2 regions of the Serratia sp. MMO-28 genome follow, and region 2 is predicted to be linked to the other one. Evidence: predicted binding sites of a transcription regulator. Region 2 holds the regulator's gene; the other holds the start of a gene.
The links. The regulator PhoB, encoded in region 2, activates phosphate uptake and scavenging genes when phosphate is short. The targets are predictions, from matches to a motif close to CTGTCATAAAACTGNCNNAT.

Region 1: pstS (phosphate ABC transporter substrate-binding protein PstS) is a predicted target of PhoB. The motif match lies at 5,081-5,100, and genes of this name have one in related genera.

The regions. Positions count from the first base shown of each region.
Region 1 covers NZ_JBBCVB010000025.1:22,840-38,773, reverse strand. Annotated here, with positions in the region: gene WG891_RS20140 (ABC transporter substrate-binding protein) at 1-286, opposite strand, end outside; gene phoU (phosphate signaling complex protein PhoU) at 455-1,186, opposite strand; gene pstB (phosphate ABC transporter ATP-binding protein PstB) at 1,199-1,969, opposite strand; gene pstA (phosphate ABC transporter permease PstA) at 2,024-2,914, opposite strand; gene pstC (phosphate ABC transporter permease PstC) at 2,916-3,872, opposite strand; gene pstS (phosphate ABC transporter substrate-binding protein PstS) at 3,964-5,004, opposite strand; gene WG891_RS20110 (hypothetical protein) at 5,246-6,529, opposite strand; gene WG891_RS20105 (outer membrane lipoprotein-sorting protein) at 6,542-7,306, opposite strand; gene WG891_RS20100 (ABC transporter permease) at 7,364-8,752, opposite strand; gene WG891_RS20095 (ABC transporter ATP-binding protein) at 8,777-9,460, opposite strand; gene glmS (glutamine--fructose-6-phosphate transaminase (isomerizing)) at 10,019-11,848, opposite strand; gene glmU (bifunctional UDP-N-acetylglucosamine diphosphorylase/glucosamine-1-phosphate N-acetyltransferase GlmU) at 12,069-13,439, opposite strand; gene WG891_RS20080 (F0F1 ATP synthase subunit epsilon) at 13,735-14,154, opposite strand; gene atpD (F0F1 ATP synthase subunit beta) at 14,175-15,557, opposite strand; gene atpG (F0F1 ATP synthase subunit gamma) at 15,714-15,934, opposite strand, start outside.
Region 2 covers NZ_JBBCVB010000011.1:3,822-19,755, reverse strand. Annotated here, with positions in the region: gene WG891_RS11475 (sugar ABC transporter ATP-binding protein) at 1-350, opposite strand, end outside; gene WG891_RS11470 (substrate-binding domain-containing protein) at 405-1,322, opposite strand; gene WG891_RS11465 (zinc-binding dehydrogenase) at 1,444-2,511, opposite strand; gene malZ (maltodextrin glucosidase) at 2,885-4,708, opposite strand; gene proY (proline-specific permease ProY) at 4,957-6,360, opposite strand; gene brnQ (branched-chain amino acid transport system II carrier protein) at 6,432-7,754, opposite strand; gene WG891_RS11445 (PstS family phosphate ABC transporter substrate-binding protein) at 8,262-9,209, opposite strand; gene phoR (phosphate regulon sensor histidine kinase PhoR) at 9,225-10,541, opposite strand; gene phoB (phosphate response regulator transcription factor PhoB) at 10,566-11,255, opposite strand; gene sbcD (exonuclease subunit SbcD) at 11,475-12,704, shown strand; gene sbcC (exonuclease subunit SbcC) at 12,701-15,934, shown strand, end outside.

The sequences.
Region 1 (15,934 bases), on a different contig from region 2:
CGACCTTGTTGGACACCAGCAGAGGAATACGGTTGGCCGGGTTGGTGGCGCGTAGTTCGACTTTTACGCCCAGCGCTTTACCAATGGCATCTGCCACATCCACGTCGTAGCCCACCAGCTTTTTGCTTTGCGGGTCGATGTAGCCAAACGGCGGGTTACTGTCGAATACCGCAATGCGCACCACACCGGCTTTTTTAATGTCGTCGAGTTTATCGGCATGGGCAGCCCCCACAACAAGGCTGGTCAGGCTGGCTAACAGAGTTAAAACTAAAACGCGCTGTTTCATGAGAGGCTCCTAAAAGGATTGATGTTCTGCTGATCGACAAGCTAGCAAGCCTCACTTAGGTCAGGAAATAATATTAAACGCTATATTTATAACTATTTTAACTTTGCGGCTTTTAAATGTACAAAAGGCGCTGTTTTCAGCGCCTTTGTAGGTAACTCATTGGGGGATTTACGCTTTTTTCTCGTCTTTGCTTTCAGACAGCAGCGTTTCCAGCGCATCGCCGCCCAGATGGCGGAAATCCTGGCCTTTAACGAAGTAGAAGATAAATTCGCAGATATTCTGGCAGCGATCGCCGATACGCTCGATTGAGCGGGCGCAGAACAGCGCGGTCAGCACGCTTGGAATGGTGCGCGAATCTTCCATCATGTAGGTCATCAGTTGACGCACGATGCCTTCATATTCCTGGTCGACTTTTTTATCTTCACGGTAGATGCGGATCGCTTCATCCAGATCCATACGCGCAAAGGCATCCAGCACGTCGTGCAGCATCTGCACGGTGTGGCGGCCAAGCGACTCCAGGCTCACCAGCAATGGTTGGTGCTGATGGGAAAATTTCTCCAACGCGGTGCGGCAGATTTTGTCCGCCACGTCGCCGATGCGCTCCAGCTCGGAAATGGTTTTGATGATCGCCATCACCAGGCGCAGATCGCTGGCCGTTGGCTGGCGTTTGGCAATGATGCGCACGCAGGCTTCGTCGATCGCCACTTCCATCATGTTGACCTTGGCATCGCCTTCGATCACGCGCTTGGCCAACTCACCGTCCTGATTATGCATCGCGGTGATCGCGTCGGTCAGCTGTTGTTCCACCAGCCCGCCCATGGTCAACACCTGGGTGCGGATGTGCTCGAGCTCTGCGTTGAACTGACCGGAAATATGTTTGTTTAAATTCAGGTTATCCATGATGCATCCTCATCAACCATAACGGCCAGTAATGTAATCTTCGGTCTGCTTCTTCTGCGGCGCAGTGAACAGGGTGTCAGTATCACTGAACTCGATCAACTCACCCAGATACATAAATGCGGTGGAATCAGAACAGCGCGCCGCCTGCTGCATATTGTGGGTCACGATCACCACGGTATAGTCAGACTTCAGCTCGCTGATCAGCTCTTCAATTTTACCGGTAGAGATCGGATCCAGCGCCGAGCAAGGTTCATCCAGCAACAGCACTTCCGGGCGAATGGCAATACCGCGCGCAATGCACAAGCGCTGCTGCTGGCCGCCGGACAGGCTGTAGCCGCTCTGATGCAGCTTGTCTTTGGTTTCGGTCCACAGCGCCGCTTTGGTCAGTGCCCACTGCACGCGTTCGTCCATATCGGCACGCGACAGTTTCTCGAACAGGCGTACGCCAAAGGCAATGTTGTCGTAAATCGACATCGGGAACGGCGTCGGTTTCTGGAATACCATGCCCACTTTGGCGCGCAGCAGGGCAATATCCTGGTTATCGGTCAGAATATTTTGCCCATCCAGCAGGATACCGCCTTCAGCACGCTGTTCAGGATAGAGCTGGTACATCTTGTTGAAGGTGCGCAGCAGCGTGGATTTACCACAGCCGGACGGGCCGATAAACGCGGTGACCTTATTCTTGGCAATATCCAGCGTAATGTTTTTCAGCGCATGGAATTTGCCATAGTAAAAGTTCAGATCGCGTACCTGAATTTTGCTGCTGGAAGTAGAGTCAACCATACTCATCAAGACTTCTCTCTTTTCACCGCGCCAGCCAAGCCAGCGCTTAAATTTTTATGAATGCTTTTTCTTGGCGAAAACCACACGCGCCAGGATATTCAGTAACAGTACGCACAGGGTGATCAACAGCACCCCAGCCCAGGCCAGCTGTTGCCATTCGGCAAACGGGCTCATGGCGAATTTGAAAATGGTCACCGGCAGGTTGGCGATCGGCTGCATCAAATCCGTGCTCCAGAACTGGTTCGACAGCGAAGTGAACAGCAGCGGCGCGGTTTCCCCCGCAATACGGGCGATCGCCAGCAGCACGCCGGTGATAATGCCGGAAACCGAGGCCTTTAAGGTGATCGCCGAGATCATGCGCCATTTCGGCGTGCCCAAGGCATAGGCCGCTTCACGCAGGGTATCCGGCACCAGTTTGAGCATGTTCTCGGTGGTGCGGATCACAATCGGGATCTGCAACAGGGCCAGCGCGATAATCCCCGCCCAGCCGGAGAAGTGTTGCATTTTCGCCACCACCACGGTGTAAACGAACAGGCCCACCACGATCGACGGCGCAGACAGCAGAATGTCGTTGATAAAGCGGATCACTTCCGCCAGCCAGGATTTACGGCCGTATTCTGCCAGGTAGATCCCCGCCATAATGCCGAGCGGCGTACCGAAAATGGTTGCCCACAGGATCAGCAGGCCGCTGCCGGCGATGGCGTTAGCCAGGCCGCCACCGGCGGTGTTCGGCGGTGGCGTCATCTCAGTGAACAGCGCCAGCGACATGCCGTCGATGCCTTTGGTCACGGTAGAAAAAAGGATCCACACCAGCCAGAACAGGCCAAATACCATGGTCGCCATCGACAGAAACAGCGCCAGGCGGTTTTTCTGGCGGCGCCAGGCCTGCATTCTGCGGCGGCTTTCAGCCAGCGCTGCGGGGTTTTGCATATCCATCGTCGCCACGTTAGCGTCCCTCGTTCTTAGCCAGGCGCAAAATCATAAACTTCGACAGCGCCAGGACGATAAAGGTGATAACAAACAGGATCAGCCCCAACTGCATCAGTGCAGAAGTGTGCAGCCCAGATTCCGCTTCCGCGAATTCGTTGGCCAGCGCCGAGGTAATACTGTTGCCCGGCATAAACAGCGAGAAGCTGTCGAGCTGGTAGGTATTGCCGATGATAAAGGTCACCGCCATGGTTTCCCCCAGCGCACGCCCGAGCCCCAGCATAATGCCGCCAATCACGCCGTTTTTGGTGAACGGCAGCACGATACGCCAGATCACTTCCCAGGTGGTGCAGCCAATGCCGTAGGCCGACTCTTTCATCATCACCGGGGTTTGTTCAAACACGTCGCGCATCACTGCGGCAATGTAAGGAATAATCATGATCGCCAGGATCACCCCAGCGGCCAGGATGCCAATACCAAACGCCGGGCCGGAGAACAACTCACCGACAATCGGGATACCGGAAAGCACGTTGCCAACCGGTGTCTGGAAATATTGGGCAAACAGCGGGGCAAATACGAACAGGCCCCACATGCCGTAAACAATGCTGGGGATCGCCGCCAGCAGCTCAATAGCAATGCCCAGCGGGCGTTTGAGCCAGTTGGGTGCCAGCTCGGTCAGGAACAGGGCAATACCAAAACTGACCGGTACGGCGATGATCAAGGCAATCAGCGAGGTCACCACCGTGCCGTAGATCGGCACCAGCGCACCAAACTGTTCAGCCGGGGCATCCCACTCTTTGGTCCACAGGAAGGCGAAGCCGAACTTCTGCATGCTTGGCCAGGAGGCAATGATCAGCGAAACAATAATGCCGCCCAGCAACAATAGGGTAATCAGCGCCGCCAGTTTGACCAGCGCGCTGAAGATAATGTCACCATTTTTACTTGGTGGTTTAATGGTCGGCTTAGATCCAGCCATAGATTACTCTTCTGTTAAAGCTTGGAGGGCCCAGCACGCTGAGCCCGACACATCAGGCTGAGGCGCGGCCTATGCCGCACCCCCTGCATAGTTAGAACAACGCTTTACCGGAACTGTCTTTGATATTGGTTCTCCAGGCTGCACGGATCTGCTCAACCACTTCATGCGGCAATGGGGCGTAATCCAGTTCGCTGGCCTGCTTGGCACCGGTTTTGTAAGCCCAGTCAAAGAACTTCAGCACTTCTGCGCCTTGTTCTGGCTTCTTCTGCTCTTTGTGTACCAGGATGAAAGTGGTGGAGGTGATCGGCCAGACGTTTTCGCCTTTCTGGTTGGTCAGGTCCTGAGCAAAAGTTTTACTCCAGTCCGCGCCTTTAGCCGCCGCGCTGAAGCTCTCTTCAGTCGGGCTGACCGGCTGGCCGTCTGCTGAAATCAGTTTAGTGTAGGCCAGGTTATTTTGCTTGGCGTAGGCGTATTCAACATAGCCGATAGAACCTGGCAGGCGCTGAACAAACGCCGCGATACCGTCATTCCCCTTGCCACCCAGGCCGGTCGGCCAGTTAACGGTTGAACCTGCGCCGATTTTCTCTTTCCACTGTGCGTTAGCTTTAGACAGGTAGCTGGTGAAGACGAAAGAGGTGCCGGAACCGTCTGCGCGGCGTACCACCGCAATGTTCTGATCCGGCAGTTTCACGCCAGGGTTCAGCTTAACGATCGCCGGGTCATTCCATTTTTTGATGTTACCCAGGTAGATATCACCCAAGGTTTGACCATCCAGGGTCAGTTCGCCGGATTTGATGCCCGGAATGTTCACTGCCAGCACCACGCCGCCAATCACGGTAGGGAACTGGAACAGGCCGTCTGCAGCCAGTTTGTCGTCAGACAGCGGGGCATCGGAAGCGCCAAAGTCAACGGTGTTGGCGATGATTTGCTTCACGCCGCCAGAGGAGCCGATCCCCTGATAGTTAACTTTGTTGCCGGTTTCTTTCTGATAAGAATCTGCCCACTTGGCGTAAACCGGAGCGGGGAATGTCGCACCTGCACCGGTCAGGCTAGCAGCAGCGAACGCAGACACAGAGGCCAGGGAGAAAGTCGCTGCCACAATACTGGCGACGGTGGTACGCATCAGTTTCATAATCCCTCCTAATGGGATATTCAAAAATCAACTTTGAGTTGTTTTCATCAGAGTAAGTATTGTTGCAGGAGGGAAAATAGGACAGTTTAGTGACAGAAAAATGTACGAAATATGACAGTTATATTACAGCCACCCCAGAAACAGGTTAATTAACTTAAAAATCATCAAGATAATAATATTTTACTGGCAGTTTTCCACTGCCAGCCGGGTTTAAATCCGCATATTATTACGCCGTTCACACCTAAAAATAATAGGTAAGCGACATTTGCCAACGCCGTTCTGGCCGCACCGGCTCCACCTGCGATGCTTCCAAACGATAGATTTTCTGCCACTGTAAGGCCAGATCCACCGGACCAATATGACGACGCACCTCGGCAAACCCCATATTCCGCTGCTGTTGCAGATCGCGCTGCCAGATCGCGTTAACATCGTAATGATCAACGATATCTTTCCAGTAGGCCTGGAGCAGCACGGAGCGACGGGGCATCAGCCAGTTTTGTGCCTGCAATGGGGCCTCACCAAAAGAAACTCCCCCTTGAGCCAAGGCATAAGGAGGTTGGCTGGCAAGGAAATCCAGCGCCCGCCGGTTATCAGCGCTGCCGTTATAATGGCCCTCAGCGCGCAGCGTTAAGCGATTTTCCCCACTCCAGGTCACCCCATAAGCCAGGCGATTACGCCAGCGGCTTTCCTGCAATGACTCAGGCAATGCGGTTTGCCAACCGTAAGGCTGACGCCCTCCGGCCCACTCGGTGTAGAGCAGCGTGGAATGGGAGAGCACCCGTGAAAGGTTGAAACCCAACTGCGGCGAGCGGCCTTGCTCAGCGAGCAGTAACCCTTGCGGGTTCAGATTTTCCGCCCATTTATAGCTGCCCACCAGCAATAGACGCTGCCTGGGGTTGCTGGCCCCCCAATCCAGGCTGGCACTTTGCTGGCTTGGATGATCGCTGAGCTTAGGCGACCAGATGGCGGTCAACGCGGCTTGATCCCACAAATATTGCCAACGCAGCATGGCATTACCCAGGCGGTTATTTCTCAACGTTTCTGGGTCGGCAGAGGTTACAGAGCGCACCGTGCCCTCGCCAAGAAAATCGGTAGGGTTATAACCGAATGCCAAACCATAGCGCGTGTTGACGCGCCCCGCATCCAACAGTAAACGCGGCGTTACACGATAAGTCAGATAGGCTTCTTTTAGCGAGTTCACGCTGCTGTCACTGCGTAAACCCGGGGAGAAACGGCTGTCAAAACGGTTAGCCAGCACAAAGCGCCAGTCCTGAGAGGGAGTGATCGCCAGAGGAGCATCCCAGCGCAGATCGAGCGAAATTCGCTGCTGGTTGCCACCATTCTCATTCACGCTGCTGGCCGCTTCAGCCGACATGTTGAGCTTTTTGCTCTCCGTGGGAGAGAATTTCGTGTTGTCGGCCAGATCCAAAGCGGCCAGCGTGGCATCTTCTCCATAGGCTGAGTGGCCACACAGAACCGATAACGCCGCTATCCATGACAAAGAAGTGTGTCGTGCTTTCTTCATCCGTCAGTCATCCTAGAAGTGCGGCAGGTAATCACGCTGCAGCCAGGCCTCTGGAACGTCATACCAGGCAAAATCCTGGTGTTTGAGCACGGTGACCAATTGCGAATTTATCCCATCGATGATCACCGCTTCCGTTGGGCGGCTTCCACCCAGCACCGGCTGGTAACCGCGGAAATAGGTGGTCTTGAGCAAACTGCCGTTAACGGCATAAAACTCGGCTTTACAGCTTTTGAAATCCTGTTTATCGACCCAAAGATCCATAGAGGGGTAGGCGGCGTCTGAATGGCGCGCCACCAGATGCAGGCGATAACAGTCCCGTTGCTGCCGTTCTCCGTCCAACACCTGTTCTTCTTTCACCAAGGTGGCCTGATAGTCGTAATTCCAGTTTGCCGTCACTACGTCACCATTGGCAGCCTGCCCCAACAGGCGCTGCTGGGGTGAAATAGGCACGCTGGCCTGGCTGGCAGGATCATACAGCCACAGATCTTGGCCGCTTTTCAGCGTTAACTTACCGGCATCCCGCTGAGGGCTGACAAACTTCACCAGGCTGCGAAACTGGCCGTTCGGGTAGGCGCGGGAATAGAGACGCAAGGTGCTGGTTTCAAACTGCTTGCCGTTTTTATAGCTGACCAGGGTGGTGCTCAAGCTGAATGAGCGGCTCGGGTTACGAACCTCATCGCTTTTTTTCAAGATCTCCTGGGCGCTGAGCGTAGCCAATGCCTGGCCGCTGGCAAGCAGGCTGAATAACAGGCCAGAGATCAATGAGAATCTCATCATGATGTAGATCTTCCTTGTAATTAAAATAATAACTTCCCACCCTCCATTACGATGGGATCAGGCATGGCGCAGTGCTTGGACGATATGAACGTTTGCCGCTCGCCGGGCTGGCCACCAGGATGAAGACACCGCGGCAACCATCAGAATCGCCAGCACGCTCAGCAGCATCGTCCACTCTCCCCAGATCCGTATCTTGATTGGGATTGGCGCAATCACCCCCGGCGGATGCCAGGTCAGGCCCGAGCGATTAATGAGGTAGGCCAGAAACAGCGAAAGCAGAATGCCGGTCAGGCAGCCGAGCATGCCGAGCAAGATGCCTTCATTGAGGAACAGGCGCTGGATGTCCTGACGCTTCAGCCCCACCGCCCGCAACGTACCGATCTCAATCGTGCGCTCCAGCACCGCCATGCTCATGGTGTTGCTCACGGTAAACAGCGCAATGCACAAAATCAGTGCCAGCAGAAAATGAAATATCTTGCCGAACATATCCAGGATCTGGTTGTACAACGGCTGCAACTGAGAAAAGTCATAAACGGCCAGGGGTTCATCAGCCAACGTGGTTTTGAATAACTGTTGCAGACGAGCGCGAGCGGCTTCCAGTTGTTCTGTATTACGCAGTTGCAGAGTAATGGCCGTAACGCCCGGCCGATCGCGACCAAACACCAGTTGCTGAGCTTGTGCCAGATGAATGCCGACGTAGCTGTCATCCAACTCTCTGGCGGCCTGTGGCTGGACGGCCTCCACCTGCACCCGGATGATATTGGGTGCTCCACCAACCGACGCGGCCAACAGCTCGATTTGATCTCCGGTTGGCGGCTTCCTTTCCTCCCGCGTCTGCTGCGCGAGTTGCAGCAGATCGTCAGGAAGTGCCGCCGAGTGGTTCTCAACCGGGGAGGGCGGGCTGCTACAGGGCCGATCGGCGATAAAACCACATAGCTGCAGCATGCGCGCCACACCTGCGCCGATCATGGCGGCATCGGGGGTATTCTCACTGAGGGTGTTCTCATGCATCCCTTTGCCAAGATGGTACTCATCCCATTCATTCAGTGCCAGCTGGCCTGCCGCTTCACTGCCATAAATCAATACCGGGCGGGAAGTGCCTGCGGCATAGTTCCCGGCGATACCATTCAGGATCAGCACCGGGGTTTTAACCACCACCATCTGGCTTAACTCGGGATCCTGCTCAATCTGCGCCATGATTTTATGGTAATTTTTGATACTGTACTCTGCCGGGTTGGCCGTCCCGTACAGCAGGTAATCTTTATGCTGGATTTGCAGGTGGCCGGTATCACGGACAAAGGTGGTTTGCAGACTGTACTCAATGGAACGGTTATAGCCACCAAACAGCAAAATGCCGACGGCACCCACGGTGATCGCGCAAAGAGTCGATAGCGTCCGACGTCTGTTACGCAGTAAATTGCGTAAGGCCAGTTTGAATGTTTGCATGATGATTTTTCTCCAGCGGGAAACTTACTGCATGGCGACGCGGGTAACATTGCCGTCATGCACCTGATAGAGATCGTCTGCTGCCGCAATGACCTGTGGGTCATGGGAAGAAAAAACCACCGTCACCGATTGTTCCTGCTGCAAACGCCGCAGCAACTGCAAAATGGAGTTGCCGGTTTTGCTGTCCAGATTAGCCGTCGGTTCATCTGCCAGCACCAGAGAAGGGCGGTGGATAAGGGCCCGGGCGATCGCAACGCGCTGACGTTGCCCACCGGAAAGCTGCCCCGGTAACGATCGGGCTTTGTCCGCCAGACCGACGGTTTCCAGCATCGTGGTGATGGCAAACTTCCGTTGTGCAACCGTTGTGCCTTGCAAAATGAGCGGGATCTCAACGTTTTCCCAAACGCTCAAGACGGGGATTAAATTAAAATTCTGAAAAATAAATCCAAGATAGCGGGCACGGAATGCACTGCGCTGATCGTCATTCAGCCGCGACATTTCCTGCCCGGCAATCACCAGGCTGCCCTGATCGGGGCGATCGATACCGCCGATGACATTCAATAACGTCGTTTTACCACTCCCGGATTGGCCAGATAATACGGTGAAGCGTTGTGAGGCGATTTTTATATTAATATCTCTTAGTGCCTCAACCTTGGATTGACCCAATAAATAATTTTTGCAAATCCCTTTAATCTCCACAGCCCACATTCTCTTTAATTCCTTTTAAATATGAAGACATCACTTCACAAGAGGCGATAAAGTCAGTCAAACACACATAAAATATAAATAACACACATTAACAAAGCATATAGATATTTGAACAATAACGCCATGGCAACGAATGGTAAGCTTTTTCCTAAGCATTCGGTCGTTATTTTTTACCGAATCACCCAAGCGAACAATGCCTATAACCTTCAGGTGGTAAGCTTTTTCGTTTTCTTAACTATAAAACTATCCTCAAGACAAACCCAGCAAAATCGGCATTATATCATTGATGAAACGATTCAATAATATTGATGCATTACTAATGCACTTTATAAGATAGCAGGATAAGAGTGATTATTAATACGACAACGTAATCAGGTGGAAAAATGCCATATTGATTAGCAAGAAAGTAAGGAATATCTTATTTCGATAAGTAACATCTTATTTACGTTAAACCCCACTGTTAAAATCTTACGTTTTAACTTTTTGCCCGGTTGGATACGCCGATAAAAAAAACCGGCACACAGGCCGGTTTTGATATTATTGGCAGAACCCGATCCATCACTCTACGGTAACGGACTTCGCCAGGTTACGCGGCTGATCTACGTCAGTACCTTTGATCAGCGCCACATAATAAGACAACAACTGCAACGGTACGGTGTAGAAAATAGGCGCCACGATCTCTTCAACGTGTGGCAATTGAATGATGGTCATGCCTTCGCTGCTGACAAAACCGGCATCCTGATCGGCAAACACATACAGTTGACCACCGCGCGCGCGCACTTCTTCGATGTTGGACTTCAGTTTTTCCAGCAGTTCGTTGTTGGGAGCCACCACAATCACCGGCATATCCGCATCAATCAACGCCAATGGGCCATGCTTCAACTCACCGGCAGCGTAGGCTTCCGCGTGAATGTAGGAGATCTCTTTCAGCTTCAGCGCCCCTTCCATCGCGATCGGATACTGATCGCCACGGCCCAGGAACAGCGCATGGTTCTTGTCGGAGAAACCTTCCGCCAGCGCTTCAATACTCTTATCCAGCGACAGCATCTGTTCGATACGCGCCGGCAGCGCTTGCAGGCCGTGGACAATCTCATGTTCAACGCTTTCAGCCATACCCTTCAGGCGGCCAATGCGCGCCACTAGCATCAGTAACACGGCAAGTTGGGTGGTGAAGGCTTTGGTGGAGGCCACACCAATTTCAGTACCGGCTTTGGTCATCAATGCCAGATCGGATTCACGCACCAAGGAAGAACCGGCAACGTTACACACCGCCAGCGATCCCAAGTAACCCAATTCTTTCGACAAGCGCAACGCAGCCAGCGTATCGGCCGTTTCACCAGACTGTGACAGAGTTACAATCAGGCTGCCTGGGCGCACCGCAGATTTGCGGTAACGGAACTCCGAAGCAATTTCCACGTCGCATGGCACCCCCGCCAACGCTTCGAACCAGTAACGAGCCACCATACCAGAGTGATAAGAGGTACCACAGGCGATGATCTGCACATGCTGCACTTTTGCCAGCAGCTCATCAGCACGTGGGCCCAATTCACTGAGGTTGATCTGACCATGGCTGAAACGCCCTTCAAGGGTGTTTTTCAACGCCATCGGCTGTTCAAAAATCTCTTTTTGCATGTAATGGCGATACGCGCCTTTATCACCGGCATCGTATTGCACCTGAGATTCAATCTCTGGGCGCTCAACGGCATTACCCTGCTTATCAAAAATACTGACGGTGCGGCGAGTCACTTCCACCACGTCGCCTTCTTCCAGGAAAATAAAGCGGCGAGTGACCGGCAACAATGCCAGTTGATCGGAAGCAATAAAGTTTTCACCCACACCACGACCAATGACCAGCGGGCTACCGGAACGAGCGGCGACCAATACGCTGGGATCGCGGCTGTCCATCACTACCGCACCGTAAGCACCACGCAGTTGTGGGATCACGCGCTGAACCACGTCCAGTAGCGTACCGCCCTGCTTCTGCTCCCAGTGCACCAGGTGAGCAATCACTTCAGTATCGGTTTCTGAACTGAAGCGGTAACCGCGTTCAACCAGCAGTTCACGCAGCGGTTCGTGGTTTTCGATAATGCCGTTATGCACCACGGTGATGTAATCAGAAACATGAGGATGCGCATTCGCCTCAGTAGGTTCACCGTGCGTAGCCCAGCGGGTGTGAGCAATGCCGGTTCCCCCATGCAGAGCTTGTTGCTCCGCCGCTTCGGCCAGTTTTTGTACCTTACCGACACGGCGTAACCGGCTAACGTTACTTTCAGCATCAACCACGACCAAACCGGCTGAGTCATACCCACGATATTCCAGGCGACGCAAACCTTCTAACAGGATTTCTGCAATATCACGTTGCGCTACTGCGCCTACAATTCCACACATCAGTTTGTATTCCTAATTAAACGCCTTTCAGGGCGCTTTCGATGCCTTGACCTGATTTTGCCGGTTTTTTACCGTGCATCCCCGAGCCTGTAGATGGTGGGGTTATTATGTTTTGCTCTGCGCTCTAGGATAAAAGTACAGAGCAAAACAGGGGTGGGGGTGGGAGTGGCTTATTCCCCTCACCCCAACCCTCTCCCATAGGGAGAGGGAGCGGAACGAGTTACTTTTTCTTCGTTGGCCGCTGCCAGCCTTGAATATGCACCTGCTTAACGCGGCTCAGCACCAACTCATCGTCAGCGATATTCTGGGTAACCGTAGTACCCGCAGCGATAGTGGCACCTTTACCCACTGACACCGGGGCCACCAGCTGGGTATCAGAACCGACAAACACATCGTCACCAATAATGGTTTTGTGTTTGTTGGCACCGTCATAGTTACAGGTAATAGTCCCGGCACCGATATTCACATCGGCACCAATCTCAGCATCACCCAGATAGCTGAGGTGACCCGCTTTGGAACCTTTGCCCAACCGCGCTTTCTTGATTTCCACAAAGTTGCCGACGTGTGCCCCCTCTGCCAGCTCTGTACCTGGGCGCAGGCGGGCAAATGGCCCCACCGTGCACGCGGTTTCCAGTTGCGCGTCTTCCAGCACGCTGTAGGGGCTGATCTCGCAATCATCGCCAATCACGCAGTTCTTCAGCACACAGCCAGCACCGATCTTCACGCGATGACCCAGCTTAACCTTGCCTTCAATGATGACGTTGGCGTCGATGGAGATATCGCGGCCATGTTCCAATTCACCACGCAGATCAAAACGCGCCGGATCCAGCAGCATCACGCCCGCCAGCAGCAGTTTTTCAGCCTGCTCGGCCTGATAGACGCGTTCCAGTTGGGACAATTGCAGGCGATTATTCACGCCTTCCACTTCGCTCAGGCGCGCAGGATGCACAGTTTCAATCTTTTTACCGTCGGCATGAGCCAAAGCGATAATATCGGTGATATAGAACTCACCCTGCGCATTGTTGTTATTCAGCATCCCCAACCAACGTTTCAGATCGCGGCCGTTAGCCACGAGGATACCGGTGTTGATTTCATTAATCTGGCGTTGTTCATCGCTGGCATCTTTGTGTTCAACAATACCAACAACCTCACCGTTACTACGCACAATGCGGCCATAACCGCTCGGATCGTCCAGTTTTACCGTCAACAGACCAATGCCACCCTGCGGCTTTGCTGCCAGCAGGCGCGTTAACGTGTCAACGGCAATCAATGGCACGTCGCCATACAGCATTAACACGTCTTCGTCATCGGCAAAATGTGGGGCAGCCTGCTGCATGGCATGACCGGTCCCCAACTGTTCTGCCTGTAGCACCCAGTTCAATGCCTCATCCTTTAACCTGCTTTTCAGCAGTTCCCCACCGTGGCCATAAACCAGATGAACGTTCTGAGCGCCCAGCTTCATAGCTGCATCAATGACGTGTTGCACCATCGGCTTGCCCGCCAACGGATGTAACACTTTGGGAAGATCGGAATACATGCGTGTTCCCTTGCCCGCGGCGAGGATAACCACGCTCATTGCGCTGTTCAACATAAGCAACCTGATAACTCCATTTTGATGGACGAAAGTAAAACCCTTTGGTGACAAAAATACTACATATTTCTCTACACGAATTCAGCACAGGCCGCGTGGCTCTAAGCGTGCCGCTAAGTAGAACAATCTCGGCCTGTAGCAAAAAAAACTGTCGGCGATCGGAGACGCTTTAATGCCGCCAACAAAGCTAATACATCACAATGCTAACCCGGTTGAAATGCTTATTTTAAAGCAAAAAAAAAGCGACCACATGGGCCGCTTTCTTATTCTGAGCGTTGCACGCAACGCCTGGATTTTACATCGCTTTTCTGGTGAGCTCGATAACGCGCAGTTTCGCGATCGCTTTCGCCAGTTCAGCGGATGCCTGAGCATAGTCGACATCACCATGAGAGCTACGGATGTGCTCTTCAGCTTTACGCTTAGCTTCCAGCGCTCTTGCTTCGTCGAGGTCCGTTCCACGGATGGCAGTGTCCGCCAACACGGTGACCACGCTCGGCTGTACCTCAAGGATACCGCCGGACAGGTAGATGAACTCTTCTTCACCGTGCTGTTTAACAATACGCACCATGCCAGGCTTGATGGCAGTCAGCAGCGGCGCATGGCCAGGGAAGATCCCCAGTTCGCCTTCGCTACCTGTTACCTGGATCTTCTGTACCAGGCCGGAAAACATCTGTTTTTCCGCGCTGACAACATCCAGATGGTAAGTCATAGCCATATCACCCTCCTCTCAAGGCGTTACAGTTTCTTGGCTTTTTCCACTGCTTCTTCAATGGTGCCAACCATGTAGAACGCCTGTTCCGGCAGGTGGTCATAGTCGCCTTCCATAATGCCTTTGAAACCACGAATGGTATCTTTCAGCGATACGAACTTGCCCGGAGAACCGGTGAAGACTTCTGCCACGAAGAACGGCTGAGACAGGAAACGTTGGATTTTACGCGCGCGGGATACCACCAGCTTGTCATCTTCTGACAGCTCGTCCATACCCAGGATCGCGATAATATCTTTCAGTTCCTGATAGCGTTGCAGAATAGACTGCACGCCGCGCGCTACGTCGTAGTGCTCCTGGCCAACAACCAGCGGATCCAATTGACGGCTGGTAGAATCCAGCGGATCAACGGCCGGGTAGATACCCAGAGAAGCGATGTTACGGCTCAGTACCACAGTTGCATCCAAGTGAGCAAAGGTGGTGGCTGGTGATGGGTCAGTCAAGTCATCCGCAGGCACGTAAACGGCCTGTACAGAGGTGATCGAGCCCGTCTTGGTTGAGGTGATACGTTCTTGCAGAACGCCCATCTCTTCCGCCAGCGTTGGCTGATAACCTACCGCCGATGGCATACGGCCCAGAAGTGCAGACACTTCGGTACCGGCCAAGGTATAACGGTAAATGTTATCCACAAACAGCAGAACATCACGGCCTTCGTCACGGAACTTCTCAGCCATGGTCAAACCGGTCAGCGCCACGCGCAGACGGTTACCTGGTGGCTCGTTCATCTGGCCGTAAACCAGGGAAACTTTGTCCAGTACGTTGGAATCGTTCATTTCGTGGTAGAAGTCGTTACCCTCACGAGTACGTTCACCCACGCCCGCAAACACTGAATAACCGGAGTGCTCGATCGCGATGTTACGGATCAGCTCCATCATGTTTACGGTTTTACCTACGCCCGCACCACCGAACAGACCGACTTTACCACCCTTGGCGAACGGGCAGATCAGGTCCATAACTTTGATACCGGTTTCCAGCAGATCCTGGGAGTTAGACAACTCTTCGTAGCTTGGCGCCGGACGGTGAATCGCCCAACGCTCTTCTTCGCCGATGTCGCCCTTCATGTCGATTGGCTGACCCAATACGTTCATGATACGGCCCAGGGTAGCTTTACCTACCGGTACTTCGATTGGATGCTGCAGGTTGGTCACTTTCAGACCGCGACGCAGACCGTCTGAGGTCCCCATGGCGATACAGCGAACCACGCCACCACCCAACTGCTGCTGAACTTCCAGCACCAGTTTCTCGGTGCCGTTTTCAACCTCAAGAGCGTCGTACACTTTTGGTACGGCATCCTGAGGGAATTCGACGTCCACCACGGCGCCGATTACCTGGATAATCTTTCCAGTAGCCATCTTGAATCCTCTACGTAATTCGTTTACCCGGCCTATTTCAAATTGCTGGCGCGTTGACTGCCTTCTCTCGCCCCAACTGCTTACTTGAGTAAGTGCCTGGGGTCTTGCTCAGTTGTCGCCTTCCCGCAATCTGAACTATTTAGGGTAATAACCTGGTTAAACCGCGGAGGCTCCCGAAACGATCTCGGTGAGTTCCTGAGTGATGCTGGCCTGACGCGCCTTGTTGTATACCAACTGCAGCTCTTTGATCAGGCTACCGCCGTTATCGGTTGCGGCTTTCATCGCGACCATTCGTGCGGCCTGCTCGCTGGCCAGGTTTTCCACGACGCCCTGATAAACTTGCGATTCCACATAGCGACGCAGCAAGGTATCAAGCA
Region 2 (15,934 bases):
GCTTTTCGATCTAATAATCCCCAACGGTTTTTGACTTCCCGATTGAGAAAAATATTGTCTATCGCGTTCATATAAGGAATTAATGAGAATTCCTGAAATATAATTCCCACGCCGGCATCAATTGCCTGACGATAATTATAAAAGTGCCGGCTTTGCCCTTCCAGCAGTATTTCACCGGAGTCCGGCTGATGAATACCGCACATAATCTTAACCAGCGTCGATTTACCGGCACCGTTTTCCCCCAGCAGCGCATGAATTTCACCCTGCCGGATCGTCAGATTGATACCATCCAACGCCTTGACACCCGGAAAGGATTTCTTAATCTGCTTTAATTCTAATAATGCCGTCACGATGATATTCTCCGAGAATAGCGCTCAGCCAAAGGGCAGAGCGCTACCGAACGCTTACCAGCTAAAACCTTTCGCATTACTGCTGTCGATCAGTTTGACTTTCACCGGAATGGTTTTAGGCACATTCGCTCCCCAGTAACGGGCCAGCGCGATACCCAGTGCAATACGTATCTGATCGCGTGGGAACTGTGCAGAGGTGGCGATAAACGGCGAGTCTGGCTTGAGGATCTCCTGAATAGCCTCTGCCTGGCCATCAACGCTGACCAACTTGGCCTTGGAACCGTTGCTCTTGATGGCCGCCAGCGCGCCAAGCGCCCCGACGTCATTCACGCTGAAGATACCGGCCAGATCGGGCGTCGATTGCAGCATGTTTTCCGTTACCGTAAGCGCCGTATCACGCTCTTGTTTACCATTTTGCTTGGTGACGATCTTCATCTCTGGGTGCTTTTTAATGGCATCTTCAAAACCGCGCACGCGTTCAAGAATCGGCACCACCGGGATACCGTCCAGGATCGCCACTTTGCCCTTGCCACCGAGTGATTTCGCCAGGTATTCACCCGCCTGGAAACCGGCGTCGTAGTTTTCTGAACCGACAAAGGAGTCCAGCGGCCCTTCCGCCTGGGCATCTACCGCCACCACCACGGCTCCGGCCTTATGGGCAGAAATCACCGCCGATTGCACCCCAACCGAATCCGTTGGGTTAATCAGCAAGATATCCACCTTCTTTTGCAGCATATCTTCGACGTCATTAATCTGCTTGGAGACATCATGACGGGCATCGGCAACATACACTTTGGCACCAATATCATTCGCCGCCTGTTCTAATGCCTGCTTCATTGAGACAAAATAATCGTTATTCATCTCCTGGAATGAAACACCAATAGTAATCTGCTTGGCTAATACCGATTGACTGGCGATCAGCATGCCGCCAGCAAAAATAACCGGCAGCGTTTTCTTGATAAATGAAAACATATTTTATTCTCCTGTAGGGTGAATCATTATTATCAGAGCAACAATATGAATTAACCTATTTAACAGTAATAGCATCCCATGCTTGGTAAAAAGCATTTAAATCGTCGTTTAAAATCTAGAATTAAGGCACCAAAACAACCTTTATCGAATCCGTTGAATCCGCCAGCGCGAAAGCCTGATCCCAATCGTTTAAAGAAAAACTGTGGGTCACTACGCCTCTGGAGGTCACCAGGCCGCGCTCAAACAGATCGATAGCAATTTCATAACTGTAAGGTGCCAAATGCGCGCCGCGAATATCCAACTCTTTGCGATCGCCAATAATCGACCAGTCGACGGTGGTTTCTTTGCCAAATACGCTGAATTCAACAAAGCGCCCCAGCTTGCGGATCATCTGCAAACCCTGAGTTACCCCGACTGGAGCCCCCGTAGCTTCGATATAAACATCACAGCCATAGCCGCCGGTTAATGCCTTGACGATTTTATCGGCATCTTCTTTCAGCGGGTTGATCACCACGTCGGCACCAAACTCTTTGGCAAGCTCCAGGCGCTCATCAATGGCATCGATCACGATCAGTTTTTTCGGCGTTTTCAGCCGAGCAACCTGTACCATGCACAGCCCCAACGGCCCGGCACCGGCCAATACCACCACATCATCCAGTTGAATATCGCCACGCGCAACGGTGTGGATGGCGCAGGCCATGGGTTCGATCAGCACCGCATCTTCGTGGCTGAGGCTTTCTGGGATCTTATGAACGATCGCGTTTTCAGAAAAACGCATGTATTCCGCCATGCCGCCTTCGGCAACATCTTTCTGGAAGCCGTAAATATTGTGCGTTTCACACATCCAATAGCTGCCAGATTTGCAGTAGCGGCATTCCCAGCACGGCACGATCTGCTCGGCGATCACCCGCTCGCCAATCTTGTATTTCTTCTCTGTGCCCTCGCCCATGGCAACAATGCGGCCATAGAATTCGTGGCCCGGCACCACCGGCGGTTTTACCCACGGCGTTTCTCCCCAGAACATCTGAGCGCCATTTTTACATTTGCAGTCCCCGGCGCAGATCCCACAGCCTTCAACTTTGATCACCAACTCTTTTGCCTTTGGCAGCGGCGTTGGCACCTGTTCAAAACGGTAGTCCTGTGGACCATGGCAAACCACCGCGCGCATCTTCTCAGGTAACTGGCTCATTTTGCTCTCCATTATCAGACTCAAAACCAAAATGTTGACGTTGTCATTTTTGGTTAAAAAAATATGAAATACGCTATTAATTGATATATTTCATAATATTAATCATCAATCACTCGCTAAAACTAGAAATGACAACGTAAACATTGAGTATCATATAACCAAAGCCGCGAAAACAAATGTTTGAACAAAATCACAGTTCGTTAACATATAGCCTGAAAGCGCTACAAATTCCGATCGTGATCACATTCCCATCGCCGAAACATGACGTTATAAGGAGAGAAATAAGCGGCGGGCTTGCCTGATAAACGGGGCGTTGCAGCCAACGGCAACGCCCGCTTAATTGGAGAGATCGGTCTATTTAATCGTTACGCATTCAACGGTTAAGCCGCCAGATCGAGGCAGATTCCGCGCCCAACCGCAGTTGCAACCCCTGTTCTGCCACCTTGAGTTCACCCTCCCCCTCTAACCGCAGCCATGTGCCCTGCGCCAGTAACGGGCTGTATGGCAATACCGCTTCGCCGCTACCGCTGCGCTGCAACGCCACCAGCACCTGCTCTTGCTGGTAAGTACGTACAAACACCAGCGTTTCCCCTACGGCATACAATACCTGGCAGCCGCCGCGCCGTAGCGCTTTGCTCTGCTTACGCAGCGCAATCAGGCGGCGGAACAGGTTCAGCAGCAGGTGATCCCACTGGCTTTCATCCCATGGGAAGGTTTTGCGGCAGAACGGATCGTTGCCACCGTCCAGGCCGATTTCGTCGCCATAATACAGGCAAGGTACCCCGATCCAGCTCATCAGCCACACCGCCGCCATCTGCATACGCCGGGTGTTATTTTCCAGCATCGTCAGAAAACGTGCGGTATCGTGGCTGTCCAGTTGGTTAAACTGAATCAGCTGACGATTGTGCGGCAACCCGGCACGATAGCCGTCCATCCACTCCGCGCAGGTGGCCGCATCAATCTGTACCGGATGGTAGGCCACGTCCTGCCCGGCCAGAAACGCGCGTACCGGTAACGCAAAGCCCACATAGTTCATGGCAGCGTCTTCAACCCCGGCGTGCAGCCAGCGGCGGGCATCACCAAAATGCTCGCCCAGCACATAAGCCTCTGGGTTCTCCTGCTTGACCACCTGATAAATCCCGGCCAAGTGCTGCAAATTCCCCTCAGCACCGCCGTTTTCCCCCAGCATATGCACCACGTCCAACCGCCAGCCGTCGATGCTGTAAGGCGGCCGCATCCAATAACGCACTACGCTGTTATCGGCACGATAAATGGCATCCACCACCTGTGGCTCGGCGAAATTGAGCTTGGGCAGATTGGTATGGCCCTTCCAGGTCAATGCCTCGCCATCCGGATAGAAATTAAACCAGCCGCGATAAGGGGAATCAGGGTGGTGACACGCCCCCTGCTCGCCCTGCTGATAGCGATCGAACCACGGATGCGAGTCGCCGGTATGGTTGAAAACCCCATCCAGCACCATTTTCATCCCCACCTTGTGAGTACTTACTCGCAAACGCTGCAGTGCCTCGTTGCCGCCAAAGTACGGATCGACCTGGTAATAATCGTCAGTGTCATATTTATGCACGCTCGGCGAGGTGAAAACCGGGTTGAGATACAACGCCGTCACGCCAAGCTGCTGCAGGTACGGCAGTTTCTCGCTGATGCCATCCAGATCGCCACCGTAGAAGGTCGACGCCGCATGTTTCTCTTCCAGCGGATGTTGCCAGTCGCGGCGTATCACCTCGCATCCTGCTGCATGATGGCGATAGCTGCCGCTTTCAATCCCATGCGCTGCGCCGCTGCTGGCAAAACGATCGGGGAATATCTGGTAAAACACCTGGTCGGCCACCCACATCGGACTATGATTCGGCTCATCAACCGCGAATTGTGCCAGTTGCCCCGGCGGGATCAGCGACCACCCCTGTGGGCCAAACCACTGCTGGCGATCGGCCCACAACAGTTTGAAACAGTAGCGCCGGGTGGCCTCTCCCTCGTTCAATGTCAGGCTGGCGTGATAGCGCCACATGCCTTCCGAGGCCTGTACCTTCATTTTCAGCAACCATTCCTCATTATCCGGTTCGGTGCGCAAGAAGACCTGTTCGGGCAGATCCTCCCCCTGCAGCCACAGCGTGATCTCCAGACGTTGCCCTTTCTTCACCACGAAAGGGGGAACGGGTTGATGCCAGGCGTTAAGCATTAAGGTTCTCCTGATGTACAAAACGAAATCGACGACATTGTTTAATGCCCGGAACAATGCCACGTTGAGTGACATTTCCCCTCCTCTCTGTTCGACAAACTCAGGGATGAGTTGAGGGGTGGAGATGCAGTTCCCAGGGTAAATCAACGCTAACGCCTGGTTGATATTGAGAGTATTTTTTGAACAACGTTGAAAGGGGTAGCTCTATAACAATATCGGCCCTGCGATCAGGGCCGATATTTTTCACGTCAATCCTGCTGTGTTGCCAACACCGCCTGCTTCTTCTGGCGGTTTACCTTGATGTAGTAACCCAGCAGCAGCAAGGCGACCCACACCAGCCCGGCATACAGCGAGACGCGAGTGGCCGGGAAGTAGCCAATCAGGCCAATAATGAACACCAGGAAGATAATGGCAAGCACCGAAGTGAACACGCCGCCGCGCAGCGGGAAGTCCAGCTTCTTCACCTGATCCTTGCTCAGGCTGCGGCGGAAAGCGATCTGCGAGATCAGGATCATAATCCACACCCACACGGTGGCGAAGGTGGCCAGTGAGGCGATCACCAGGAACACGCTTTCCGGCATGATGTAGTTGAGGTACACGGCAATCAGCATGGCCGCCATCATTACCACCACCGTCACCCACGGAATGCCGCGCTTGGAGATTTTACTGAACACCTGCGGCGCATGGCCCTGCTCGGCCAGACCGTGCATCATACGGCCAACGCCGAACACATCGCTGTTGATCGCCGACAGTGACGCGGTGATCACCACAAAGTTGAGAATGCCCGCCGCCATGGTGATCCCCATGTGCTGGAAGGTCAGCACAAACGGGCTGCCGTTGGTGCCCACCTGATTCCACGGGTAGATCGACATGATGACAAACAGCGTTCCCACGTAGAACACCAGAATACGCCATGGTACCGAGTTGATGGCTTTCGGGATCGACACCTTCGGATTTTTGGCTTCACCGGCGGTGATACCGATAATCTCGATGCCGCCATAGGCAAACATCACCAGTTGCAGCGACAGCAGCATGCCGATAAAGCCATTGCTGAAGAAGCCGCCGTTGGTCCACAGATTGCTAATACCGGTCGCTTGCCCGCCGTTGCCAATACCCCAGACAATGATGCCGATTCCGGCAACGATCATGATGATAATGGTGGCCACTTTGAAGAAGGAGAACCAGAACTCCAGCTCACCAAACACCTTCACGCTCATCAGGTTGATGGCACCGATGATCAGCACCACGCTTAATACCCAGACCCAGTGCTGCACCTCGGGGAACCAGACGCCCATATAGATGCCGAACGCCGTCACGTCGGCAATGGCCACGATCAGGATTTCAAAGCAGTAGGTCCAGCCCGTGATATAACCGGCCATCGGGCCAAGGTAATCCTGGGCATAGCGCGAGAACGAACTGGCCTGCGGGTTATTGACTGACATTTCGCCCAGTGCGCGCATGATGATGAACGCGACGATCCCGCCGATCAGGTAAGCCAGCAGAACGCTGGGGCCTGCCATGCGGATAGCTTCGGCTGAACCGTAGAATAAGCCGGTGCCGATCGCGGAACCGAGGGCCATAAAGCGGATGTGGCGCGTACTGAGGCCACGCTTCAGCTTATTGGGCGCTGTGGTGGATGACTGTTGTTGCATGGAAATGACCTGTCCCTTTAAACGTACAAAAGCCACGGACAAGTCCGTGGCCCAAAATTAAGATCGCAGGTTTATGAATGCACAGTCACTTCACGGCTGCGCGCAAAAACCCGATCATAAATTGCGACCAGCGCCAGCATCAGCAGCGAAGGCGGCAACCATGCCAAGCCCTGCGCCGCCAACGGCAGGTTATCGCTCCAGGCTGGCAGCAGATGCTGGAAGCTGGACGCTTTCACCGCGTCAAGAATACCAAACAACAGGCTGACTAACATCACCGGCGCAACAATACGTGAAGTATTGTTCCACCAGCGCAGGGTGAAGCTCAGCACCACCAGCACGATGCAAGGAGGATAGATCGCGGTCAGTACCGGGATCGAGATCTGAATCAGATGGCTCAGGCCGAGGTTGGAAACCACCATCGAGAACAGGCCCAGAATAAACACCAGCGTCTTGTACGAGAACGGCAGGTACTGCTCAAAAAACTCGGCGCAGGCGCAGGTCAGGCCCACCGCCGTGACCATGCAGGCGATAAAGATCAGCGCAGCCAGGAAGAAGCTCCCCAAACCGCCAAAGGTATTCTGCACATAGGCATGCAGGATCACCGCGCCGTTGGTGGCATCTGGCGTCAACACGCCACTGCCGGAACCTAGCTTGAACAGGCTCAGATACACCAGCGTCAGGCCAATACCGGCGATCAAACCGGCCAGAATAGTGTAACGGGTCAGCAGACCGGCATCCTTCACCCCGCGCGAACGTGCGGCATTGACGATCACGATGCCGAACACCATCGCCCCGAGCGTATCCATGGTCAGGTAACCATTGACGAAGCCGGAGGAGAAAGGCACGCTCTGATAAGCCTCTACCGCCGGGATCGGTGCCCCTGCAGGCCACATCAGCGCGGCAATACCCAGAACGGCCAGCGCCACTATCTTCAGCGGTGCCAGAATATGCCCCACGGTATCAAGCAGGCGGCCAGGATACAGTGAAATACCGATCACCAGCGCGAAGTAGACCAGGCTGTAGATAAACAGCGGCAGCGGGCCGTCACCGGTCAACGGCGCAATCCCTACTTCAAAGGAAACGGTAGCCGTGCGTGGCGTAGCAAACAGCGGGCCGACAGCCAGATAGCACACCGTCGCCAACAGCAAACCGGCGCTACGGCCAATCGGCGTGCTCAGGGCATCAACACCGCCCCCCACGCGCGCCAGCGCGATCACCGTCATCACCGGCAACCCCACGGCGGTGATCAGAAAACCCAATGCCGCAGTCCATACGTGCTCGCCGGACTGCAAACCCACCATCGGTGGGAAGATAATGTTCCCGGCACCGACGAATAAGGCGAAGGTCATAAACCCCAACGCCAGAATATCTTTTGATGTTAAACGCTGACTCATACGATGTTGTGTTGCCTGTAAAAATGAAAAAAATTTTCGCCCGTGTCGGGGCAAAAAACCGGAATTGAGTTGCTGGCCTGCCCTGGCATCCTGAGCCCGATCGGCAACCCAAACGCGCAATATCTGGCGCGTCGTACCGATCCCAAAAGGGTTGCTCATGAAGGTGGGCAGCGTTTTAGAAGTTATATCCCCAACCGATTTCATGGTTGCAGCCAGCAGCGCTGGAGGTGAAACACCATGGGGGTTGAATGGAGGTTTAGTCCAGCAACGCGGGCTAAGTTAAGCGTTTATAGCGCTGAAAGACAAGATGCAGCAAAGAAAGCAGAGCGATCGTCCAGATAATATTTTCTAGCCAGTCGATCATAGGGGTTATCAAGAAATATACACTACATGATTTGTATTATCTTTGAGCAATAAACTCACAGAGTGTGAATCATTGTGCTAAATATTGCGTACAAACACCAAAATTCAGCCATTCATCGCACATAACGCGCTCAGTTTTTGCACTCAAAAAAGCGACTCCAACCCCAGCATCATGCGCGTTTTGCGCAGCGTGTCCGGGGGCAACGGCAAATAACCGTCGTGATTCACCAGCGCCTGCCCTTGCTGCGAAAGCACGCGATCGAGAAAAGCCGCGGTCAACGGTTCCAGTGGCTGGTTCGGCACTTTATTGATGTAGATATACAGATAACGCGCCAGCGGATAACTGCCGTTACGCACATTGCTTTCCGTCGGCGCGACGTAGCGATGACCTGATTCAGCCAACGGCAGCAAACGCACCCCGCTGGCACGAAAACCAATGCTGGCATAGCCGATGCCGCTTAACGATCCCGCCACGGCCTGCACCACCGAAGCCGAGCCAGGCAGTTCGTTCACCCGCGTCATGAAATCCCCGCCACACAGGGCACGCAGCTTGAAATAGCCGTAGGTGCCGGAAGCGGAATTACGGCCAAAACGTTGCAGAGTGCGCTGTGCCCAACTGCCCTGCAGCCCCAGTTCACCCCAGCGTTGGATCGCGCTATTTTCGCCGCAGCGGCGGGTGGAGGAAAAGATCTGATCGAGTTGCTGCAGGTTCAGCCCGCGCAGCGGGTTGTCCTGATGGACCAGCACCACCAGCGCATCGACCGCCACCGGCACCGCCAGCGGCGGATAACCATAACGCTGCTCAAAAGCCGATATTTCCGCCGCTTTCATCGGGCGGCTCATCGGCCCCAGTTGGGCCGCGCCCGCCGCCAGTGCGGTCGGGGCCGTGGAGGAACCGGCGGCCTGGATTTGCAGGTTAACGTTGGGATAGTGCTGGCTGAAATCCTGCCCCCACAGCGCCATCAGGTTGGCCAGCGTGTCTGAACCTACGCTGGAAAGATTGCCGGCCAGCATACCGTCCGGCTGCGCCTGTGCTCCGGGGCTGAGCAACAGCATCAGACCAAGCAGTAATCCTGAAGTGAATCGGGCCATAACCACGTCCGCGCGTTAATTTTTCACCGCATTCTCTGACAAAGCAGCGGGGACAATCAACCGATTAGGCAAGGTAAAGATGAAACGCGTGCCGATACCGGGCTCGCTCAAAATCTCCAGCCGTGAATCATGGTGGCTGAGCGCATGCTTGACGATCGCCAGCCCCAGCCCGCTGCCGCCGGTCTGGCGTGAACGCGCCTTATCCACGCGGTAGAAACGCTCGGTGAGCCGTGGGAGATGCTCAGAAGCGATCCCCGGCCCGCTGTCGCTGACCTGAAACTGCGCGCCCTGTGGCGTCTGTTGCCAACTCACCTCAATATTGGTGCCCGGCGGCGTGTGGTTGACGGCGTTATACACCAGATTGGAAACCGCGCTGCGCAACTGATCCTCATTGCCAAACACCCTGAGGTTTTCATTAACGCGGAAGCTGATCGCATGATTGCCATTGCTGAGCGACTGCGCTTCGCGCTGCAACACCCGCAGCATCAGTGGAATATCGACTTTTTCATTCATATCAACGTTGGGAGCGGCCTCAATGCGTGACAGCGTCAGCAACTGCTTCACCAGCCCGTCCATGCGTTTGGTCTGCTCCTGCATGGTGCTCAGCGCTTTGCTGCGCAGTGAACCATCCAGTTCCTGATCGCTCATCATCTCCAGATAGCCTTGCAGCACCGTCAGCGGGGTGCGCAGCTCATGGCTGACGTTGGCGAAGAAGTTACGACGTGCCCCTTCCAACTGGCGCATCTGGGTCACATCGCGCGCCACCATCAGCAATTGCCCTTCGGAATAGGGCATTACGCGGAACTCGACAAAGTGCTCGTTATTCAACTGCAGCGTCAGCGGTTTAGAGAATTCCTGCTGTTGCAGATACTGGCTGAACTCCGGGTAACGCAGCAGGTTGAGGATATGCTGGCCGTTATCCTCCGGCCAGCGGAAGCCCAGCAGGTGCTGCGCCAGGCCGTTACACCAGAAAATATTGCCTTCAACGGTGGTCATCACCACCGCATCGGGCAGGGATTCGGCCCCGCTGCGAAAGCGTTTAATCAGCAGCGCCAGTTCACGGCGGCGGCGGCGGTTACGCTGCTGCATCTGATACAGGCCGTAAAACAGCGGTTCCCAGCTCCAGCGCCCCGGCGGCGGCGTCATGCTGCGATCAACCCACAGCCAGTGGGAGAGTTTGAGTTGGTTGTAAAAATTCCAGGCCAGTGCAATCAGCACCGCAACCAGCAGGAACCAGGGCAAATAGCCAAAAATCAGCCCCAGCAATACCGCAGGCAAACAAAAAAGGGCCAGCTCAAGAGCCAGCCTCTTCCAGGATAGGCGTTCTAACACGGCATCTGCTCCAACATGGCGCGTTTAATAGCGCGTTGAGAACCGGTAGCCGGTGCCCCGAACGGTTTGAACCATTTTGTCATGACCACTGGTCTCCAGCGCCTTACGCAGCCGGCGGATATGCACATCAACGGTACGGTCTTCCACATAAACGTTAGTGCCCCAGACGTGATTAAGCAACTGCTCACGGCTATAAACCCGTTCTGGGTGGGTCATAAAGAAGTGCAACAGCTTGAACTCGGTCGGCCCCATATCGAGCGCCTGCCCGCTTGCCATCACCCGGTGTGAAGAAGGATCCAGGCTCAATCCCTGCATTTCAATCACTTCTTCCACTGCCATCGGTGAAATCCGGCGCATCACCGCTTTAATGCGCGCCACCAGCTCTTTGGGCGAGAACGGTTTGGTGATGTAATCATCCGCCCCCACTTCCAGGCCACGCACCCGATCTTCTTCTTCACCGCGTGCGGTCAGCATCATCACCGGGATATCCCGGGTCAGCGCCTCGCGCTTCATATGCTTGATAAACTGAATGCCAGAACCGCCGGGCAACATCCAGTCAAGTAACACCAAATCAGGGAACGGCTCGGACAGGCGCGTAATGGCACTGTCGTAATCCTCGGCTTCCAACGGTTGGTAACCATTCTGTTCCAACACAAAGCACACCATCTCACGGATCGGCGCTTCGTCTTCCACCACCAGTATGCGTCTTGCCATCGTCAATCCTGCCAATGTGTTATTTAGGCTATGTTGCGGCGCCATTATGCGTCAGTTTTGTGACACTTTTATGAAAATCACCACTGCCTTTGCGGCTCTAAGCATAGTGATTATTCTAACGATCAAAGAAAAACCATTTAGATGTCATAATGCTTACGTCACGACAGGGCACTCAGCCCCCTTATAATCACCGCAATTATATTTTATGCAGGGAGTATCATGCGCCTGATTCATACTTCTGACTGGCATCTGGGCCAATACTTTTTCACCAAAAGCCGTGCCGCCGAGCACCAGGCCTTTTTGCGCTGGCTGATCGAACAGGTGGAACAGCAGCAGGTGGATGCGCTGATCGTCGCCGGGGATCTGTTCGATACCGGCTCCCCGCCGAGCTACGCCCGCGAACTGTACAACCGCTTTGTGGTGGAATTACAGCACACCGGCTGCCAGTTGGTGATTCTGGGCGGCAACCATGATTCCGTGGCCACGCTCAATGAATCGCGTGAGCTGCTTTCCTGCCTGAATACCACCGTGATTGCCAATGCGCAAACGGCAATTGAACAACAGATCCTGGTGTTGCAGCAGCGCGATGGCCAACCGGGGGCGGTGCTGTGTGCCATCCCGTTCCTGCGCCCGCGCGATCTGCTCACCAGCCGCGCTGGGGAATCCGGCACGCAAAAACAGCATGCGTTACAGGAAGCCATCGCCGAACATTACCAACACCTGTATCAGGCCGCCTGCGCGCGCCGCGCCGCGCTGGGCCTGAAGCTGCCGATTGTCGCCACCGGCCACTTAACCACCGTGGGGGTGACCACCTCCGACTCGGTGCGCGATATTTATATCGGCACGCTGGATGCCTTCCCGGCGCAGGCGTTCCCCCCTGCAGACTACATTGCGCTCGGCCATATCCACCGCGCCCAGAACGTGGCTAAATCTGACCATATTCGCTACAGCGGCTCGCCGATCCCGCTCAGCTTCGACGAACTCGGTAAAGCCAAAAGCGTGTTGATGGTCGATTTCGCCGACGGAGCTCTGCAACAGGTTAACGCGCTGGAGGTGCCCACCTTCCAACCGATGCAGTTGATCAAAGGCGATATATCGCAGATCGAACAACAGCTGCGGCAATTTGCCGATTACTCGGGGGAATTGCCGGTTTGGCTGGATATCGAAGTGGCGACGCAGGATTACCTCAGTGATATCCAACGCCGCATCCAGCAACTGACCGATGCGCTGCCGGTGGAGGTATTACTGCTGCGGCGCAGCAAAGAGCAACGCCGCCAGGCGATCGCCCAGCAGGACAGAGAAACCCTGAATGAATTGAGCGTTAGCGACGTCTTTGAACGGCGGCTGGCGCTGGAGAGCGAAATGACAGAACCGCGCCAGCAAAGGATGCGCCACATGTTCCAACAGGTGGTTGAAACCTTGCACCAGGATGAGGAGCCTTCCGTATGAAGATCCTCAGCCTGCGCCTGAAAAACCTCAACTCGCTGCAGGGCGAGTGGAAAATCGACTTCACTGCCGAACCCTTCGCCAGCAACGGGCTGTTTGCCATCATCGGCCCGACCGGCGCGGGCAAAACCACGTTGCTCGACGCGATTTGCCTGGCGCTGTATCACCAGACTCCCCGGCTGAACGTCACGCCAAGCCATAACGAACTGATGACGCGCCACACCGCCGAATCGCTGGCGGAAGTGGAGTTTGAGGTGAAAGGCACCGGCTATCGTGCCTTCTGGAGCCAGCGCCGCGCCAAAAACGATCCCAATGGTAACCTGCAGGCACCGAAAGTGGAATTGGCGCTACGGGAAAGCGGCAAGATCCTGGCAGACAAAGTACGGGATAAGCTGGATCTGATCGCTTCGATCACCGGGCTGGACTTCGGCCGTTTCACCAAGTCGATGATGCTGTCACAGGGGCAATTTGCCGCGTTTCTTAATGCTGATGCCAACGATCGCGCCGAACTGCTGGAGGAACTGACCGGCACCGAGATCTACGGCCTGCTTTCCGAACGGGTCTTTGAACAACACAAGCAGGCAAAAACCGAGCTCGATGCCCTGCACCAGCGCGCCAGCGGCATTGAGCTGTTGACTGATGAACAGCGCCAAGCCTTGGAAAACCAGCTTACGGCCCTCAGCGTGGAGGAGCAGCAGCTCAGCCAGCAGGCACAACGGCGCCAGCATGAGCTGAACTGGCTGCAGCAGTGGCAGCACGCCCAACGGCAGTTGCAAGACTGCCAGCAACAGCTCAGCGCCGTGCAACAGGCCCATCAGCAGGCAGCACCGCGGCTGCAGCAGTTGGCGCGCAGCGAACCGGCAGAAAAGCTGCGCCCACGGCTTGATGAACGCAACCGCTGCCAGCAGGACAGCCAGGCCCTGCAACAGCAAATCACGCGATTGCTGCAACAGCAGCAGCAACAACAGGCACAAACTGTTCCGCTACAACAACGGTTAGCGCAGGCGCAAACGGCCAAGCAGGCACAGATTGCACACCAACAGCAGCAACAAGCGTTGATCGATGAGCAGGTGCTACCGCTCGATCAGCAGATTGCCCACGGGCAAAACACGTTGGCTGATACGCATAAAAAACGCACCGATAGCCAAAAGCAGCACGAAGAACTCGGCCGCACATTGGAACAACTGGCAAACCAGCGCACACAGCTTGCCGCTCTGGCAAGCCAGTCGCAGGCGCAACAGGCGGCTTTGACCACGGCGCTGCAACAACATCAGCAACAGCAGGCGGCGCTGGAAACGCAGTCTCCGCAGGAAAAGCTGCGCCAGCGCCAGGCAGAGCTGGCCGATCTGCGCCCGGTACGCCAGCAGTTATCCAACCTGGCGTTGCTGTTTCAGCAAGGCCAGCAGCACCTGGAACAGCAACGGCTGGAGTTTGACGATCGTCAAAAGCAGCTGACCGAGGCAGAAACGCAGCTTGAGCAGGCTCGTCAGCAGTACAAGCAGCACAAAGCGCATCTCAACGACGTTGAGAAAAACCACGAGCTGGAAAAACTGATCGTCAGCCTAGAGGCCGAACGCGCCCGGCTGCAAACCGGCGAGCCTTGTCCGCTGTGTGGTTCCACTCAGCACCCGGCGATCGCGCAGTATCAGGCGGTAAAGCCCTCAGAAACCGCACAGCGCGTCGCCGAAATGCGTGCGCAAGCCGAAACGCTGTATACGCAAGGCAGCGAACTGCGCGCGCGCTGTGAAAGCCTGAAAGATCAACAGCAACAACTGCAGCAACGGTTAAAACAGCAACAGCAGCAGCAGGAACAGCATCTGCAACGCTGGCAAACGCTCAGCGCGCCGCTGGCGTTTGACTTTACCCTGCACGACGCGCAGCGCCTGAACGATTGGTTGGCCGCCTGCGATAGCGAAGAGCGCACGGCTCAGCAACGGTTGTTACAGCACCAGCAGGCTGCCCACGCCGTTCAGCAGGCCAAGGATGAATTGAGCACCCTGCTGCTGGCGCAGCAAAAAAACCAGCAGGATATCGCACTGCTGGATGAGCGTTTCAACCTGCTGCAGACAAGCCATGCAGAAACCCTGCGCCAGCATGAGCAATGGCAACAGCTGGCACAGCAGCAAGAAAAAGAGCTCGCAGAACTGCGCCGTGAACGTATTGCGCTCTTTGGTGAGCAACAGGTGGCACAGGTGCGCCAGCAGTTACAGGCGGCACAAACGGCTTGCGACAACGCCCTGCAACAGGCCACAGAACAATTGAGCCAGGCGCAGGAGCAACGCGAGCGCTTAATGGGCCAACTCACCGGCTTACAGCAGCAACAACAGCAGTATGCCGAGCGTTTACAGGCGGCGGAACAGCAGTGGCTACAGGCGCTCGCCAGCAGCGAATTCGCCGATGAAGCGGCGCTGCGCGCTGCGTTGCTTGACGAGAGCGTGCGCCAACAATTACAGCAAGAAAAAGAAGGGCTGCAGCAGCGTCAGGTACAAGTCAACGCCCTGTTGGCCCAGGCACAGCAAGCGCTGGAGCAGCAACGCCTCTGCCGCCCGGCAGATCTGGATGAAGCGCTCGCGACCCCGGCAGCCCTGAGCCAATTGGCCGAGCAGCTAAAAACGCTGCAACAACGCCAGGGGGAAGTACGTAACCAGTTAAGCAGCGACGCGCAGCGCCGCTTAAACCAACAAACGCTGTTTGAGCAGATCGCCCAAAGCCAGCAGCAGTACGACGACTGGAGCATGCTCAATCAGTTGATAGGCTCAAAAGAAGGCGACAAATTCCGTAAGTTTGCCCAAGGGTTAACCCTCGATCATCTGGTGTATCTGGCTAACCACCAGCTTGGGCGTTTGCACGGGCGCTACCTGTTACAACGCAAAACCAGCGACGCGCTGGAACTGCAGGTGGTGGATACCTGGCAGGCCGATGCCCTGCGTGACACCCGCACTCTATCAGGCGGTGAGAGCTTCCTGGTCAGCCTGGCACTGGCCTTGGCGCTTTCCGACCTGGTCAGCCACAAGACCAGCATCGACTCGTTATTCCTTGACGAAGGCTTCGGCACGCTGGACGCAGAAACGCTGGATACCGCACTGGATGCTCTCGATAGCCTCAATGCCACCGGCAAAACCATCGGCGTGATCAGCCATGTCGAAGCGATGAAAGAACGCATTCCGGTGCAGATTAAGGTGAAAAAGGTCAACGGGCTGGGGATTAGCAGGCTGGAACCGCAGTTCCGCATT